DNA from 2 places in the Halobacillus sp. 12SKB genome. Region 2 is predicted to be linked to the other one. Evidence: a T-box and tRNA genes for the amino acid it is inferred to sense, from the RefSeq annotation. Region 2 holds a T-box; the other holds one or more tRNA genes.

Region 1 (9,373 bases), 1.5 Mb from region 2:
GTTGCTTAGACAACCAGGATGTTGGCTTAGAAGCAGCCATCATTCAAAGAGTGCGTAATAGCTCACTGGTCGAGTGACTCTGCGCCGAAAATGTACCGGGGCTAAACACACCACCGAAGCTGCGGATTGATCTTATGATCAGTGGTAGGAGAGCGTTCTAAGGGCCGTGAAGTCAGACCGTAAGGACTGGTGGAGCGCTTAGAAGTGAGAATGCCGGTATGAGTAGCGAAAAAAGAGTGAGAATCTCTTTCACCGAATGCCTAAGGTTTCCTGAGGAAGGCTCGTCCTCTCAGGGTTAGTCGGGACCTAAGCCGAGGCCGAAAGGCGTAGGCGATGGACAACAGGTTGATATTCCTGTACCACCTCCTTTCCGTTTGAACGACGGGGGGACGCAGGAGGATAAGGAGAGCGCGCCACTGGATGTGCGCGTCCAAGCAGTGAGACGGTCGGATAGGCAAATCCGTCCGGCAACGTCAAGCTGTGATGGGGAGGGAAATAAAGTACCGAAGCTCCTGAGTTCACACTGCCAAGAAAATCCTCTAGTGAGGAAAGAGGTGCCCGTACCGCAAACCGACACAGGTAGGCGAGGAGAGGATCCTAAGGTGAGCGGGAGAACTCTCGTTAAGGAACTCGGCAAAATGACCCCGTAACTTCGGGAGAAGGGGTGCTCCTCTGCCGAGGAGCCGCAGTGAAAAGGCCCAAGCGACTGTTTACCAAAAACACAGGTCTCTGCGAAGCCGTAAGGCGAAGTATAGGGGCTGACACCTGCCCGGTGCTGGAAGGTTAAGGGGATGCGTTAGCTTATGCGAAGCGTTGAACCGAAGCCCCAGTAAACGGCGGCCGTAACTATAACGGTCCTAAGGTAGCGAAATTCCTTGTCGGGTAAGTTCCGACCCGCACGAAAGGTGCAACGACTTGGGCACTGTCTCAACGAGAGACCCGGTGAAATTATACTATGTGTGAAGATGCACATTACCCGCGACAGGACGGAAAGACCCCGTGGAGCTTTACTGTAGCCTGATATTGAATGTTGGTATAGCTTGTACAGGATAGGTAGGAGCCTTGGAAGCCGGAGCGCTAGCTTCGGTGGAGGCGCTGGTGGGATACTACCCTGGCTGTACGGACATTCTAACCCAGGACCGTGATCCGGTCCGGAGACAGTGTCAGGTGGGCAGTTTGACTGGGGCGGTCGCCTCCCAAAAGGTAACGGAGGCGCCCAAAGGTTCCCTCAGAATGGTTGGAAATCATTCGCAGAGTGTAAAGGCACAAGGGAGCTTGACTGCGAGACCTACAAGTCGAGCAGGGACGAAAGTCGGGCTTAGTGATCCGGCGGTTCCGCATGGAAGGGCCGTCGCTCAACGGATAAAAGCTACCCCGGGGATAACAGGCTTATCTCCCCCAAGAGTCCACATCGACGGGGAGGTTTGGCACCTCGATGTCGGCTCATCGCATCCTGGGGCTGTAGTCGGTCCCAAGGGTTGGGCTGTTCGCCCATTAAAGCGGTACGCGAGCTGGGTTCAGAACGTCGTGAGACAGTTCGGTCCCTATCCGTCGTGGGCGTTGGAAATTTGAAAGGAGCTGTCCTTAGTACGAGAGGACCGGGATGGACACACCGCTGGTGTACCAGTTGTTCCGCCAGGAGCATCGCTGGGTAGCTACGTGTGGTCGGGATAAGTGCTGAAAGCATCTAAGCATGAAGCCCCCCTTGAGATGAGATTTCCCTTTGCTTTAAGCAAATAAGATCCCTCAGAGACGATGAGGTTGATAGGTCCGAGGTGGAAGCGTGGTGACACGTGGAGCTGACGGATACTAATGGATCGATGACTTATCTATCTGATTAGAATCATTCGTGAATGACAGTTACTTTTCAAACAAGATGTTTCCTTATCCAGTTTTGAGGGTTCACCTCAAACTTTATATTGATGTGGTGGTGAAGGCGAAGAGGTCACACCTGTTCCCATGCCGAACACAGCAGTTAAGCTCTTCAGCGCCGATGGTAGTCGGGTTTACCCCCGTGAGAGTAGGACGCCGCCACATTGATTCTCTTTCCTTATTAATGCTTTTGATGAATGAACATTATTCCAACGTAGCTCAGTGGTAGAGCAATCGGCTGTTAACCGATCGGTCGTAGGTTCGAATCCTACCGTTGGAGCCACTTGCTTCCATAGCTCAGTGGTAGAGCACTTCCATGGTAAGGAAGGGGTCGCCGGTTCAAATCCGGCTGGAAGCTCTGAGAAACTATCAAACACATGGCCCGTTGGTCAAGTGGTTAAGACACCGCCCTTTCACGGCGGTAACACGGGTTCGAATCCCGTACGGGTCACCACTTATTGGAGGATTAGCTCAGCTGGGAGAGCACTTGCCTTACAAGCAAGGGGTCGCAGGTTCGAACCCTGCATCCTCCACCATTAAATTTATAAGCCGGCCTAGCTCAACTGGCAGAGCAACTGATTTGTAATCAGTAGGTTGGGGGTTCAAGTCCTCTGGCCGGCACCACTTATTTAGTCAAAGTGGAGGGATAGCGAAGTTGGCCAAACGCGGCGGACTGTAAATCCGCTCCCATCGGGTTCGTAGGTTCGAGTCCTACTCCCTCCACCATTTTTTCATTGACGATAACGGCTGACATTCATGATCAGCTATTTTTTATGAAAATAAACATATCTTGTATAATGATCTTTAGATGGTCAATACTATTTTTGTAACTGTTGGGCCATAGCCAAGCGGTAAGGCAACGGTTTTTGGTACCGTCATGCGCTGGTTCGAATCCAGCTGGCCCAGCCATTTCTTAAGAAGATGTTATACTGGATGTTATTATATTATGAGCCATTAGCTCAGCTGGTAGAGAAGCCGTAAGCATCATTGGAATTTCTTCATTGTAGGCTTTGCGAGGAGCGTATGCTTCACCGAAAAATCTATCAACGTGACGAGCACACGGCTTATAAAATAACGAGCATTATGTTTCATACGAGCCATTAGCTCAGCTGGTAGAGCATCTGACTTTTAATCAGAGGGTCGAAGGTTCGAATCCTTCATGGCTCATCTTTCAATTTTATATGCGGGAGTAGTTCAGTGGTAGAACACCACCTTGCCAAGGTGGGGGTCGCGGGTTCGAATCCCGTCTCCCGCTCCATACGGGGCCTTAGCTCAGCTGGGAGAGCGCCTGCTTTGCACGCAGGAGGTCAGCGGTTCGATCCCGCTAGGCTCCACTCTTTAAACCTGACATCAATGATTGATGTCAGGTTTTTTATTGTTTCATCCTCTATATCAATCCGGTCTGTTTGTCATATGTAGAGGTTCGACACCCTTATCTAATGAGGGGTTACAAAAAGTTAAATACTTCTCCATATAAACAAACCCATAATATGTAAAATAATTCGAAACCTTGTAAACATGCATGATTACATACGTTTTCATACTGGTTTTCGTATATATATGCACAAACATGTCCAGTTGAGTCATAACGGGAAAAACGGATACAATTATAGTAGAGAAAAAAGGAGGAACTTTGATGAATAAACAGCTTTCAGTTATCGGTGTACCTATGGACCTTGGACAGATGCGTCGAGGCGTGGATATGGGCCCAAGTGCTATTCGTTATGCAGGTATGGTTGAACGTCTAGAGCAATTGAAATATAACATTGAAGATCTAGGGGACATTGAGATTCCTCGCCCAAAACATAATACAGATGAAAAACAGGATAATTTACGTAACTTGAATGAAATTGCCGAAGGAAGCCGTCGTCTGGCAAAAGCGGTAGATGAAGTCGTAGAAAATAAACGTTTCCCACTTGTACTTGGGGGAGACCATAGTATAGCTATGGGGACTCTTGCAGGAGTTGCGAAACATTATGAAAACCTTGGTGTCATCTGGTATGATGCTCACGGCGATTTAAACACAGGTGACAGCTCGCCTTCTGGTAACATTCATGGGATGCCATTAGCTGTAAGCTTAGGGATCGGTCATGAAAAATTGACGAGTATCCATGATTATGAACCGAAGATTAAACCAGAAAATATAGTGATTATCGGAGCTCGTTCTCTTGATGAAGGAGAAAGAGTGCTTATTGAAGAGAAGGGCATAAAAGTCTATACGATGCATGAAGTTGATCGTATGGGGATGACGCAAGTGATGGAAGAGACAGTGGATTATTTGAAAGATCGTACCGATGGGGTTCATTTAAGCCTGGACCTTGATGGACTGGATCCTAATGAAGCTCCTGGCGTGGGGACACCGGTAATGGGTGGATTAAGCTACCGTGAGAGTCACCTGGCTATGGAAATGCTTCATCAGTCAGGGATGATCACATCCGCGGAATTCGTAGAAGTAAATCCGATTCTCGATGAAAAAAATAAAACCGCTAGCGTAGCGGTAGGTTTAATGGGTTCTCTATTTGGTGAGAGCTTGAAATAAATAAACGATCCCTAGCAGTAACCCGCTTTTTGCAAGGTGGGTTGCTGTTTTTTATAGGTTGCTTCATCGTATTCATTTAACAGGTGATCTAATTTCACACTCACTTGTACGACTTCCGGCGAGCTCAACTTATGGAGGCTGGCTAAGCGAATCATTTCCATACGACAAGCTTCGATTTCTTTCTTCAAAGCGGACACTCGCTGCATATTAAATTTCCTCCTAAGAAATTTTTTACATTTACAGCTTTATAACCGATACTAAAAAAAGTTAAACTTATATTAGCTAAAAAAATATAAAATTTATGAAACTTTGTGGCGAGGTCATCCGTAAAGGTTAACGACCGCACGTATAGCGGAGGTATTAGAAGATGGAAACCATGATTAAGCAAAAAATAAAAGAAGTGAAGAAGGGCAATCAATCCGCTTTCGAAGACATTGTTTCTTTTTATCAGAATAAAGTTTTTCATATTTGTCTGCGAATGGTTGGGAACTCGTATGAAGCTGAAGACCTGGCCCAGGAAGCCTTTATCAGAGCCTACACGAATCTTCATACGTTTGATGAGAAACGGAAATTCTCTACTTGGTTGTACAGAATAGCAACGAATCTGTCGATTGACCGGATCCGTAAAAAAAAGCCGGACTATCATCTGGATGCAGAAGTGAAGGGGACGGAAGGGTTAGACATGTATTCGCAATTAGCTGCTGACCAGGCTCTACCTGAAGAAGAAGTGGAAAGCCTTGAATTACAGTCTTATATCCACAAAGAAATATTAGCGCTTCCTCCTAAATATCGCAGTGTCATTGTACTTCGTTATTTAGATGAGCTTGCTCTTCAAGAAATTGCGGAGGTGCTGGATATTCCAGTGGGAACGGTTAAGACAAGGGTCCATCGAGGTAGAGAGGCTTTACGTAAGAGGCTTCGACATGTGTGAAGGAGTTGAGAGGGAATGAATTGCAAGAGAGAAGCCATTGAACTTATGCACAAGTATCTGGATGGTGAATTAAATAAAGAAGAAGAGAGACGACTGAGAGATCATTTACAAAGCTGCCAAAGCTGCCAGCATCACTTTCATGAGTTAAAGAGAACGACCACTCTGATCAAGAACACCACACCTGTTTCTGCGCCGCCTCGTTTTACTGCGAATGTGATGGCGAATTTGCCGAAAGAGAAGAAACGGAAGAACTATATTCGTAAGTTCCAGAGGCACCCTTTGCTTACAGCTGCTGCCGTCTTCTTTATACTCATGTTCGGTGGTATTTTTACCGAATGGAACCAGGACCAGCAAGTAACAGTATCGAAGCAGGAGAACCTGGAAATACGTGATCATACCGTCATTGTACCGGAAGGGGTTACGGTTGAAGGGGATTTAGTCGTCAGAAACGGAGACTTGAGGATTGATGGAAAAGTCGATGGGGACATTACCCTGATCAATGGGGACATTCTTAATGACCCATCCGGACAGGGAGGAAAAAATGATGAGCTTGACCGGAACAATCTCAGGGCCTATTCAGGGGAATTGACCGAAGTGAACCAGGTTTACGAATGGGTCTGGTATCATACGAAGGAAACTTTCAAGGCAATTTTCTCATTTGAGTCGGATTAAATAAAGCAAGGAGGCCAACGCTTCCTTGCTTTATTTTATTGAATGAAATAACCCAGATGGTCCAGAACCCTATAGGTCTGTCGTCAGGACGGTATGTTCTCCATATATACGGGAAAGGTTATGTGATATAATGGTAAATGTGAATTTTTAAGTTTTATTATATCTAAAAGGAAGTGTAGGCATGCTTGATGGGGGATTGGATGTTTTAGATTATTTTTTGATTACCGTGGATATCGCCCTTGTCTGGTTTGTTGTATATAAATTAATCATGCTGATCCAGGGAACGAAGGCCGTTCAGCTATTAAAAGGTATTTTCGTTATTCTGGGTATATGGTTGTTGAGTAATTTATTTGGACTGACCACATTAAGGTGGCTGATGTCACAAGCGATTACGTGGGGTTTCCTCGCGATCATCATTTTGTTCCAGCCTGAACTCAGAAGAGCTTTAGAACAACTGGGACGGGGAAGTTTCTTCAGCAGGAATACGTCAGAAGAAGAAGACACCGAGAAAACCTTACAGGCCATCATTAAATCCTGTAACTATATGGCCAAACGCCGAATCGGTGCATTGATTACGATTGAACGTGATACAGGTATGGGGGATTACGTAGAAACAGGCATCCGTGTAGGCGGTCATTTGTCGAGCGAATTGCTTACGAATATTTTCATACCGAACACGCCTCTTCATGATGGCGCGGTCATACTTAAAAATGATGAAATTGTCGCTGCTGCCTGTTATCTCCCACTTTCAGAGAGTCCTTTTATTTCGAAGGAACTTGGGACGAGGCACAGAGCGGCTATGGGAATCAGTGAGGTGACAGATGCTTTAACGATCGTCGTTTCTGAAGAGACAGGAGCTATTTCCTGTACGAAGAACGGGGAATTGCATCGCGACCTTGATCAAGTGAAACTGGAAGAGATTTTACGTACAGAATTGGATTACTCCGCCCCTGCGGTGAAAAGTTGGAACTGGAGGGGGAAGAAGAATGGATAATTGGTTCAAAAGTGTATGGTTTATAAGAATTATATCCCTTATGCTTGCTGGTCTTCTTTGGGTGACGGTGAATGTGGATAACAATATGGACTCTGACTCTTTGTTCTTCAACCAATCATCCTCTGACATGGAAGTGATGGAAAACATTCCGTTGGAAATCAGGTTTGATAGTGAAGAATATGTGGTCAGTGGAATCCCTCAAGAAGTCTCTGTTTCTGTAGAGGGGCCGACCTCTGCTGTTGCTCCTGTTTCCAGACAGAAGAATTTTACGGTTTTTGTAGATTTGAATGGGCTTGGTCCGGGTACACATGAGGTGTCCTTACAGCACTCAGGGATATCCAACCAGCTTGCAGTCACACTTGATCCAAAAATCATTGAAGTGACGATTGAGGAAAAAATAACCGAAGATTATGAAGTGAACATTGATTATATCAACCAAGGAAATCTGGATAGTGCGCTTGAGCTTGGTGAACCAGAAGTGGATCCTTCAGAAGTTGCCATTACGGGAGCTTCATCGGTCATTGAGCGTGTAGCCTCTGTGAAAGCGATCATAGATGTCGGAGGGGCTACAGAGTCGATTGAAACGCAGGAAGCTCCTGTGAAGGTTTATGATAATCAGGGGAATGAGTTGAATGTCCTCGTGGACCCAACGACTGTGAACGTATCTGTTCCGATCTCCACCCGCACGAAAAGCGTTCCATTAAATGTCGCTGCTCGTGGAGGAAATACGGAAGGGGTACTGATTGAATCGGTCAGTACGGAAACAGAAGAAGTCACCATTTCCGGACCGAAGGAAGTACTCGATGGCATTGAAGCGCTCCCTGAAGTACCAGTCGATGTATCAGAAGTGACAGAAAATCAAACGGTGGAAGTCGATATTCCCCTCCCTGAAGGAGTAACTTCTGTTCAACCCGAAACGATTGAAGTGGACATTGAAGTCGTTGAAGGCGAAGCGGGAAATGGCGGAAACGGCTCAGATCAACCATAACGAATCAATCGTGAGAGCATAGATCAATGGAAAGTATAGAAAGAGAGGTCGAATGATTATGGGTAAATATTTTGGCACAGACGGCGTACGAGGCGTCGCGAATAAGGAATTAACACCGGAGCTTGCATTTAAACTTGGCCGTTACGGCGGTTATGTCGTTACTAAAGGTGTTGAACGTCCGAAGGTTTTGATTGGACGTGACACAAGAATCTCTGGTGAGATGCTTGAAGGAGCACTCGCTGCCGGGTTATTGTCAATTGGCGCAGAGGTCATGCGTCTTGGGGTCATCTCCACACCAGGCGTGGCTTTTTTAACAAAAGCATTGCAGGCAGAAGCGGGAATTATGATATCTGCCTCCCACAACCCTGTTGAAGATAATGGCATCAAATTCTTCGGTCCAGATGGTTTTAAATTGACGGACGATCAAGAACAGGAAATTGAAGCATTGATTGATGCAGAGCAAGATGATCTTCCAAGGCCTTCAGGAGCCGATCTTGGTCAAATCAATGATTACTTTGAGGGTGGGCAGAAGTACTTGCAACACTTGAAGCAAACCGTTGATTATGATTTTGAAGGACTCCACATCGCACTCGATTGTGCACACGGAGCCACTTCATCTCTCGCATCCCACTTGTTTGCAGATCTTGAAGCGGATATTTCTTCAATCGGATCATCCCCGGATGGTCTGAACATTAATGATGGTGTCGGTTCTACACACCCAGAGCCATTGCAAGACCTTGTGAAAGAGAAGAAAGCGGATGTAGGACTTGCTTTTGATGGAGATGGCGATCGTCTCATTGCGGTTGATGAAAAAGGGAATATCGTGGACGGAGACAAAATCATGTACATTTGTGCCAAGCACATGAATGATAATGGTACGTTGAATAACTCGACAGTTGTCTCTACAGTTATGAGTAACCTTGGTTTCTATAAAGCAGTAGAAGCGAATGGAATGAAGAGTGACAAGACAGCCGTAGGGGATCGCTATGTCATGGAGGAAATGCGCCGCGGTGGTTATAACCTTGGCGGGGAACAATCCGGACATATCATCTTCCTTGATCACAACACAACGGGTGACGGTATGCTGTCGGCTCTTCAACTGGTTAACGTCATGAAAGAGACAGGCAAACCACTATCAGAGCTTGCCAGTGAAATGGAAAAGTTCCCTCAAGTATTGAAGAATGTCCGTGTCATTGATAAAAATAAAGTTCAAACGCACCCTAGAATCCAGGAAGCCATCCAGGCTGTAGAAGAGGAGATGGGGGAAAGTGGACGAGTTCTTGTGCGCCCATCCGGTACAGAACCCCTAGTAAGGATTATGGTGGAAGCACCGACGGAAGCACAGTGCGAAGAGTATTGTGATAAAGTGGTCCAAGT
Region 2 (9,373 bases):
TAACTGGTGGACCGGGGACGGGGAAAACGACAGTTATTAAAGGAATCATCCATACGTATGCAGAATTGAACGATCTTTCTATCGATCCCGGAGATTATGATAGTGACAAGCCATTTCCATTTGTTCTTGCAGCACCGACAGGGAGAGCGGCAAAAAGGATGACAGAATCGACAGGACTTCCGGCAAGTACCATCCACCGTTTGCTTGGGTGGGATGGGCATGACTCCTTTGAACGCAATCAGAACAACCCACTGGAAGGGAGTGTCTTGATCATCGATGAGTTTTCGATGGTCGATATTTGGCTTGCAAATCAGTTGTTCCGTGCCATTCCTGATGATATGCAAGTTTTACTGGTTGGAGACGAAGACCAACTGCCTTCGGTAGGGCCCGGGCAAGTGCTTGCTGACCTCCTGGCTTCTAACACGCTTCCTTCTGTGAAGTTGACAGAAGTCTATCGTCAAAAGGAAGGTTCGAAAATCATCCAGCTGGCTCATGAAATAAAAAAGGATGCTTGTACTTATGCCTCCCTTGAAAAGGATCATGATTTTAACTTTATCCCAGCAAGAGAACACCAGTTAAGTGATCTCGTGACAAACATTGTTCAAAAAGCGTTGGACAAAGGGAATGAATTGAAAGATATTCAAGTACTGGCCCCGATGTACCGTACTGACGTGGGGATTCATAAGTTAAATGAAAGCATCCAGCAGACGGTCAATCCGAAAAGTAAACAAAAACGCGATTTGAGGCACTTCGATGTTACCTATCGAAAAGGGGATAAGGTCATCCAATTGGTAAATCAGCCTGAAGATGGTGTTTACAATGGAGATATCGGTGAGATTGTAGCGATTTTCCGAGCGGAAGAAAACGTCGATGGCGTCGAGCAGGTGGTCGTCGATTTTGAAGGAAAAGAAGTGGTCTATCCGAAAAAAGACTTGAACAGTATTATGCACGCCTACTGCACATCCATCCATAAATCTCAAGGTAGTGAGTTTTCCATCGTTATCCTGCCAATCGTAAGAAGTTACCGTAGAATGTTAAGAAAGAATCTAATCTATACGGCTATTACAAGATCCAAACAGTCTCTCATCATTTGCGGCGACCCTGCCGCTTTTCTTGACGGTGTGGGAACGACCGATACAAATACGAGATATACCAGGTTGAAAGAGAAACTCCAGGAAGAATCAGCTCCTGAAGTGGACACAGAAGAAGAGGAAGAGCAGTTGTCACCATATGATTTCATGTAGGAGGGAACGTTTTGGCTCATTCTATTGGGTTGTCTGGAAGTACCATCTTGTCCCATCATGACCGTCTTCCAGAGCTGTTTGATAAAGGATTGCCTCATGTGGAAATAGGAGAGTTTGGGGACAGAGATTCCTACCTCTCCTTTTTGAGTTTAGCGAGAGAGAACAACGTGAGTTTTGGTATTCACGTTCCTCACTTCAGAGAAAACAGCAAGTATGACCTTTTAGAAAAAGTGAAAATGGAACCGTCCCATGCGAGGGAATTGTTTGTAAAGGAAGTGCAGGAAGCGGCTCGATCAGGGGCTTCTTATGTCCTTGTCCATTTTCCTTACTTCAAAGGTGAGGCGGTGTTTTCGCACGATAAGATGGAGGAAGGGTTGCAGTTTTTACATCACTTACAGGAATCGTATGAAATTCCGATTGTGTGTGAACCAAAGCTCGGCCAAAATAAATCACCTGCAGGCATTCAGTACTTGTATGATTTTCCTATGAAACTCTGGGAAAAATACGGTCTGAGTATTTGCATCGATATCGGAGATTATAGGATTGCGGTGGAAGACAAGTGGAGAGAGTACATCGAACCGCTTGTTCCATTTACAAAAGTCGTACATATGCATAACGTCCGGTTCACTGATGAAGGATATATTTGGACACCCATTCACCCGGATTTTGAAAAACAAGGCACGGCCTTTGATATGGCGCCTTGTATAGAGCTTCTGGCTAAGGGCAGGGACAAATATTTCATACTTGAGCACACCCCGCATACAAATCCTTCTGGAAAAGATGTCGATGAAGGGATTGAGTGGATTACCCAACAACTCAAGTAATGTATGAATCTCATGATCGTGGACATACTATTTGGTAAAAAAAGGAGTATGTCCGATGAGATGTCCGAACTGCAATAATAAGAACCTTGGGAAAATCGGTAACGAACAATACTATTGTTGGAATTGTTGCCTGGAACTAACGATTGAAGATGGGAAAATGAATATCAACCAAATTGAGGAAGACGGCAGTTTAAGTTCTTTGAATGATATCTTTTATCAGCAGGGATCTTGATGATTCATGAGTGATCGCTCCTCTAAATGGTTGCGGAGATTCACCATCTTTTTCATTATCTTACTTTCTCTCTTATTGCTAGCCTGGTTGTTTCCGTATTATGACGGTGTCATCATCGTCATGGGTAAAGTACTCCTGCCGTTTTTGCTCGCTCTCGTTTTGTCCCTTTTGCTGCATCCACTCGTCCACGCGATGGAGGATCTTGGTCTATCCCGTACGGTCAGCATACTTGTGATTTTTGTGCTGTTCTTTTCGTTAACGGCCTTCGGACTGTATAAAGGGATTCCACGTTTACTGGATCAATTGAAGCTTCTGAATGAGCATTTGCCTTATTTGGTTGAGTCCTATCAAAATTGGACAAAGCAGCTTTATGCTCAAACAGAAAAGCTTCCGGATGGTCTGCATCATGAAGTGGATGCGCGTTTTGCAAGCTTTGAAGAATGGATGAGCGGAAGAGTGCTAGCCTTACTAGCTGGTCTTAGCGGGATTTTTAACATGATTGTTCTTCTGGCTGTTGTCCCTGTTATGACTTTTTATTTTCTTAAGGACTATAAGAGCATAGGAAAAACCCTGGTTTTTCTACTCCCTTCTAAATGGCATGAGGAGTCCAGACGGTTGGTTAGAGAGTTAAATCATTCTCTGGGAGGCTACATTCGAGGGCAGCTATTGATCAGTTTATTTGTTGGTGTATTAGCCACCGCGGGTTTTTGGTTGATTGATCTTCCATACCCTTTGGTATTAGGTTTAATTGCCGGATTGACCAACATCATTCCCTATTTCGGTCCTCTTCTTGGAGCGGGGCCTGCCGTCATTGTTGCGCTTACTGTCAGTGTGAATACACTCCTTTTTACATTAGCTGTTATCCTGGTCATTCAATTGGTCGAAGGAAATCTTCTTTCCCCGTATATCATGGGCAAGAGCATCCATATCCACCCCTTGTTCATCATCCTGGCTTTACTAGTGGGCGGAGAAGTGGCCGGGATCCCCGGACTGATTTTGGCCGTTCCTGTATTGACTTGTTTGAAAGTAGTGGCGTCTGAGATCCGTACAGGAAGGTTAAATATTGACAGATGAACAACAGTTATCTATAATTACGCTTAGCAAAGACTCTAAGGACGATAGAACACGATGAAGGAAAAAAGTAGGCGATTTGTTCATGAGCAGAGAGGTGCGTTCCAGGCTGAAAAACGCACTGCATGGAGGTTGTCGAAAGCTATTCCGGAGTGCGGTTAATTCCCGCCGGGTTCATGCCCCGTTACAGGCATTCAAGCTGATAGACGTGTATGGTCTATAACCAGGGTGGTACCGCGGAAACAAAACCCCGTCCCTGCCGATACTAAAGGCAGGGACGGGGTTTTTTTGTTCCTTCGTCGTCCGGAACTGTCTCTATACTAGCGATGAAACTGAGGAGGTTATTGAAAATGAAATCATTAACATCAGCGGAAGTCCGTCAAATGTTTCTTGACTTCTTTAAAGAGAAGGGACACAGCGTAGAACCTAGTGCGTCACTTGTCCCCCACGAAGACCCTACACTTCTATGGATTAATAGTGGTGTGGCAACATTGAAAAAATATTTCGATGGTCGAGTCATTCCTGAAAACCCGCGTATCGTTAATGCACAAAAATCGATCCGTACGAATGATATTGAAAATGTAGGCTTCACGGCCAGACACCACACCTTCTTTGAAATGCTCGGTAATTTCTCTATTGGAGATTACTTTAAGGAAGAAGCCATGGAATGGGCCTGGGAATTCCTTACCAGTGAACAGTGGATTGGGTTTGACCAAGAAAGGCTATCTGTTACTGTACACCCGGAAGATGATGAAGCTTACCAAATTTGGAAAGACAAGATTGGACTCGATGAAGAGCGCATCATCCGCATCGAAGAAAATTTCTGGGATATCGGAGAAGGACCTAGTGGCCCTAATACAGAGATCTTTTATGACCGTGGAGAAAAATACGGAAATGATGAAAATGATCCAGAACTTTACCCTGGTGGAGAAAATGAACGCTATTTGGAAATTTGGAATCTTGTTTTCTCCCAGTTCAACCACAACCCTGATGATACTTATACACCACTTCCTAAGAAAAACATTGATACTGGAATGGGTCTTGAGCGTATTGTTTGTGTTATTCAGGAAACGGAAACGAATTTTGAAACAGATCTATTCCTTCCAATCATTGAAGCAACAGAAAAAATGGCAGACAAAAACTATGGAGACAGCTTCGATACGGATGCTTCCTTCAAAGTGATTGCAGACCATATGAGAACCGTGACATTCGCTGTCAGTGATGGAGCTCTGCCTTCGAATGAAGGACGCGGTTACGTGTTGCGTCGCCTGCTGCGAAGAGCTGTACGGTTTGCAAAGCAGATCGGGATCGACAAACCGTTCATGTATAAACTAGTTCCTGAAGTCTCTAAAATCATGGTCGACTTTTACCCGGAAGTGAAGGAAAAAGAAACCTTTATTCAAAACGTCATTCAAACAGAAGAAGCGCGTTTCCATGAAACATTGAATGATGGGCTTCAAATTCTTTCCACCATCATCAAACAGGAGACAGAAAAAGGAAGCAACGTGTTCCCTGGAACAGAGGTCTTCCGTTTATATGATACGTATGGCTTCCCGAAAGAGCTGACAGAAGAGTATGTAGCAGAAGCTGGCTTCACTATTGATGAAGAAGGTTTCCAAAACGAAATGCAAAAACAGCGGGAGCGCGCACGGAGTGCTCGTCAAAAGACCGATTCCATGCAAGTCCAGGATGGAGTTCTTGGTGACGTTCACGTCGAAAGTGAATTCATCGGCTATGACACCCTTCAAGTCGAAACGGAAATTGTAGAATTGATTAAAGGTAAAGAGTTCAGTGGATATGCTGAAGAGGGCGACACCGTTTACCTTTTCCTATCCCAAACTCCTTTCTACGCGGAGAGTGGTGGCCAGATCGCCGATCGCGGTTTCCTGAGAACCGAATCTGCGGTAGTCGAAGTTACCAATGTCCAAAAAGCGCCTAATGGTCAGCATATGCATGAAGCGGTCGTTAAACAAGGTTCTATAGAAAAAGGAGCCACAGTCAAAGCAGAAGTGGATCAAAGTGGACGTTCCTTTATTGTTAAAAACCATACAGCGACACACCTTCTGCATCAAGCATTGAAAGATGTGCTCGGCGAGCATGTTAATCAGGCTGGTTCCCTTGTAGCTCCTGATCGCCTGCGCTTTGATTTTTCACATTTCGGTTCTGTAACGAACGAAGAAATGGAGAAAATTGAAGCCATCGTTAATGAAAAAGTATGGCAGTCTATTCCGGTCTCCATTGAGCTCAATTCCATTGAAGAAGCTAAAGCTAAAGGCGCGATGGCCTTGTTCGGTGAGAAATATGGCGACACAGTCAGAGTCGTTCAGGTTGGCGATTACAGCCTTGAGCTTTGCGGTGGTTGTCATGTCATGAACACAGCTGAAATTGGCTTGTTCAAGATTATTTCAGAATCCGGAATTGGTGCAGGCACTCGAAGAATTGAGGCTGTCACAGCTAAGGATGCCTATTTGTATATGAATGGCAAAGAAGCGTTGCTGAAAAAAGCCGGACAACAGTTGAAAACGAAGCCTGAGCAGGTGCCGGAACGAATTGAAGTCCTTCATAAAGAAATGAAAGACCTTCAAAAAGAAAATGAATCGCTAAGTGCGAAACTATCGAACATGGAAGCCTCCAATATCCTGGATGAAGTGGAGGAAATTAACGGTGTGAAGGTTCTTGCGAAGCAAGTGGATGTGAAAGATATGAACGCTCTCAGAACCATGGTTGATGATCTGAAACAGAAACTTGACTCCGGAATGATCCTTCTAGCCGCTCCGAATGGAGATAAAGTTCAATTGATTGCAGGAGTATCGAAGGACTTAGTAGAAAAAGGATATCATGCAGGTCAATTGATTAAAGAAGCAGCTACCCGATGTGGCGGCGGCGGTGGAGGCCGTCCAGACATGGCCCAAGCAGGTGGTAAAGACGCTTCTAAAATTCCAGAAGCACTGCAATATGCCAAGGAATATGCAAGTCAAAACGCCTAGTTTTTCCTATAGAAGAATTAGGTATATAATAGAGTAAATACTACAAAGTGCGAGGTGACTGTAATGAGTTCAATGGATAAAACGATGAGGTTCAACTTCTCTGAAGAACCGTTTGATCAAGATGTCCAATCCGTACTACTATCTGTTTACGGAGCATTACAAGAGAAAGGGTACAATCCGATCAACCAGATTGTCGGATATTTGCTTTCAGGCGACCCTGCATACATTCCTCGTCATCAGGATGCCAGAAACTTGATCCGCAAAATTGAGCGTGATGAGTTGATTGAAGAGCTGGTTAAATCTTACATCAAAGAGAATAAAGAGGGCATTGAATGAAAAAAATAGGATTGGATGTGGGCGAAAAAACGATTGGCATCGCCATATCGGATGCTTTGGGCTGGACGGCCCAGGGCCTCACCACACTCCGTTGGGACGAGCAGGACTATAATACGGCTAAAGAGCCGCTAAGAGAAGTCATACGTGACCATGACGTGACGGAAGCAGTCGTAGGGTTTCCGAAGAATATGAATGGTACGGTCGGCCCCCGCGGAGAAGCGAGCCAGACTTTCGCCTCATGGCTAGAAGAAGAATTTCATCTCAAAACACACCTTTGGGATGAACGTTTAACAACAATGGCAGCCGAACGAGTGCTGCTGGATGCAGATGTCAGCAGGAAAAAACGGAAAAAAGTCATTGATAAAATGGCTGCTGTCATGATTTTACAGAGTTATTTGGATTCGAAACAATAAGGAGGACGTTTGATATGGCATTAGAAAAAGAAGAACGCATCATCATTCCTGATGAAAATGGGGAAGAGCATTTATTTGAGGTCTTGTTCACCTTTGATGTTGAACAAACAGGACATTCTTATATTGCAGTAGTCCCTGCTGAACAAAAGGATGGGGAAGAAGTAGAAGTCTTTGCCTTCCGTTATGAAGAGAAAGGGAACGAAGAGGATGACCTTGCGTTATTCCAGATCGAATCCGACGATGAATGGGAAATGGTTGAGGAAATGTTGAACACGTTGACAGATGAAGATCTAACGTAATTTCTACCGCCTGCAGTGATCAGCTGCAGGCTTTTCTTATGCTATGAGATGAATACTCTTCCTTTCCACTCTAATTCCATGTAATAGAACGGAAAGAGTCTCTTCCCCTTGTAGAAAATTAAGGGAATATGTAGAAAGATTCTTTTACTTTATAGTATAATGAACCGGATGGAAGGGGGAAGTCCGTTGTCTAATTCTGACTTTAAAAATCAATATAAAAAAAGATTAAAAAATAGAATAGAGGAAGCGAGCACGGTGAGAAAAATAGTGTCAATCATTCTCACGGTCTTGGTTCTTGCTCTTTTGATCGGCGGATTCTCCGGCTACTTTTATGTGAAATCTGCATTAGAGCCTGTAGAGCCGGGGAATGATAAACAGATCAATGTCGAAATACCTTTGGGATCTTCAACATCTTCGATAGCAAGTATTCTTGAAGAGAATGAAATCATTAAAAACGATTTAATCTTCCGCTTTTATACTAAATTTAAAAACGAATCCGGTTTCCAAGCGGGGAATTATCAATTTACATCTTCCATGACGCTGAATGAAATTATTGAGACGTTAAAAACAGGGAAGCTTGTTAAGGAATCTGTGTACAAAGTGACCGTACCCGAAGGACGTAACCTTGAACAGATCGCAGAAGTTTATGCGGAAGACTTACCATTTACGAAAGAAGAATTCATGGAAAAAGTGAATGATGAGGCTTATATTAAAGAAAAGATGTCTGAATATCCTCAGCTATTGACAGAGGATATATTGAACGAAGAAATCCGCCACCCATTAGAAGGGTATTTGTTTGCTGCTACCTATGACGTCTATGTTGAGGATCCAACCATTGATCAGATTGTTAAGAAAATGCTGGATAAGACCCAGGCGGTTGTCCTTCCTTATGTCAATAAGATGGGAGATCTTGAAGGGATTGAAAATGTCCACGATCTCGTAACGATGGCATCCCTTCTGGAAAACGAAGCTCGAACAGCAGAAAGTCGTAAGATGATTTCCGGTGTGTTCCAGAACCGTCTGGTTGAAGATATGAAGCTTCAAACAGACCCGACCGTGCTTTACGCCCATGGAGAGCATAAAGACCGCGTCTTGTATGAAGATCTTGAAATCGAATCCCCATACAATACTTACTATATCACCGGACTACCGGTCGGACCGATTTCAAACTTCAATGAGAACTCTTTACAGGCAGCTGCTAAACCGAAGGATCATGATTATTTCTATTTCCTAGCTGATAGTAGTGGAGAGATTCATTACGCCAGTTCACTGGAAGAACATAACCAACTGAAAAATGAGTATATTAACTAACATGTTTTTTGAAGGAATGCAAAAAGATACTCGCATTCCTTCTTTTTTTTATGTTAAAATAGTGGGGTTGTAAATCGGATGTAAAAATGATGGGAAGGGTGAAAATCGGTGAATCAAGAAGAATATTTGCAGTCATTGCTTTCAAAGCCTTCCACAGCTGTTAAGAAAATGGAGTCCGATGCAGAAGAAATGCGTGTGCCAATCATGGAACCATTAGGAATTGATTTTCTCATGCAGCTTCTCAGGATCCAACAACCAAAAAAAATCCTGGAGATCGGTACAGCCATTGGTTATTCCGCGCTACGGATGTTGGAAGCTTGTCCAGGTAGTCAAATAACGACGGTAGAACGTGATGAACAACGTTACGAAGATGCTTTAAAAAATATTAAGGCTATGAATGCCGAGGAACAGATCCATGTAATAAAAGGAGATGCCCTAGAGGTAGCATCTACCATTGAAGAAGAAGGTCCGTTTGATTTATTATTTATTGATGCAGCCAAAGGGAAGTATGAAGAATTTTTCCACTTGTATTCCCCAATGGTATCCGACAATGGCGTCATTCTTTCTGACAATGTACTATTTAAAGGTTTTGTTGCTGATGATTCAGAAGCAAACCCAAGAATGGCTAAAATCGCTGATAAGATCAGGAAATTTAA

The links. The T-box of region 2 lies ahead of alaS (alanine--tRNA ligase). A T-box ahead of a tRNA ligase gene usually reads a tRNA of that ligase, here a tRNA-Ala.
Region 1: it encodes a tRNA-Ala, which carries the amino acid that the T-box ahead of alaS (alanine--tRNA ligase) is inferred to sense. The anticodon was not compared.

Annotation. Positions count from the first base shown of each region.
Region 1 covers NZ_JBRFWR010000001.1:897,652-907,024, reverse strand. The annotation lists rRNA gene ACQ4XT_RS04500 (23S ribosomal RNA) at 1-1,833, shown strand, start outside; rRNA gene rrf (5S ribosomal RNA) at 1,924-2,037, shown strand; tRNA gene ACQ4XT_RS04490 (tRNA-Asn) at 2,081-2,155, shown strand; tRNA gene ACQ4XT_RS04485 (tRNA-Thr) at 2,159-2,230, shown strand; tRNA gene ACQ4XT_RS04480 (tRNA-Glu) at 2,252-2,326, shown strand; tRNA gene ACQ4XT_RS04475 (tRNA-Val) at 2,333-2,408, shown strand; tRNA gene ACQ4XT_RS04470 (tRNA-Thr) at 2,421-2,496, shown strand; tRNA gene ACQ4XT_RS04465 (tRNA-Tyr) at 2,513-2,598, shown strand; tRNA gene ACQ4XT_RS04460 (tRNA-Gln) at 2,707-2,781, shown strand; tRNA gene ACQ4XT_RS04455 (tRNA-Lys) at 2,967-3,039, shown strand; tRNA gene ACQ4XT_RS04450 (tRNA-Gly) at 3,056-3,130, shown strand; tRNA gene ACQ4XT_RS04445 (tRNA-Ala) at 3,134-3,206, shown strand; gene rocF (arginase) at 3,509-4,411, shown strand; gene ACQ4XT_RS04435 (aspartyl-phosphate phosphatase Spo0E family protein) at 4,423-4,617, opposite strand; gene sigW (RNA polymerase sigma factor SigW) at 4,779-5,342, shown strand; gene ACQ4XT_RS04425 (zf-HC2 domain-containing protein) at 5,358-6,014, shown strand; gene cdaA (diadenylate cyclase CdaA) at 6,196-7,008, shown strand; gene ACQ4XT_RS04415 (CdaR family protein) at 7,001-7,996, shown strand; gene glmM (phosphoglucosamine mutase) at 8,055-9,373, shown strand, end outside.
Region 2 covers NZ_JBRFWR010000001.1:2,422,281-2,431,653, forward strand. The annotation lists gene recD2 (SF1B family DNA helicase RecD2) at 1-1,244, shown strand, start outside; gene ACQ4XT_RS11685 (TIM barrel protein) at 1,256-2,068, shown strand; gene ACQ4XT_RS11690 (YrzR-like zinc ribbon domain) at 2,124-2,300, shown strand; gene ACQ4XT_RS11695 (AI-2E family transporter) at 2,307-3,374, shown strand; T-box leader at 3,420-3,632, shown strand; gene alaS (alanine--tRNA ligase) at 3,722-6,358, shown strand; gene ACQ4XT_RS11705 (IreB family regulatory phosphoprotein) at 6,422-6,694, shown strand; gene ruvX (Holliday junction resolvase RuvX) at 6,691-7,107, shown strand; gene ACQ4XT_RS11715 (DUF1292 domain-containing protein) at 7,122-7,406, shown strand; gene mltG (endolytic transglycosylase MltG) at 7,593-8,717, shown strand; gene ACQ4XT_RS11725 (O-methyltransferase) at 8,826-9,373, shown strand, end outside.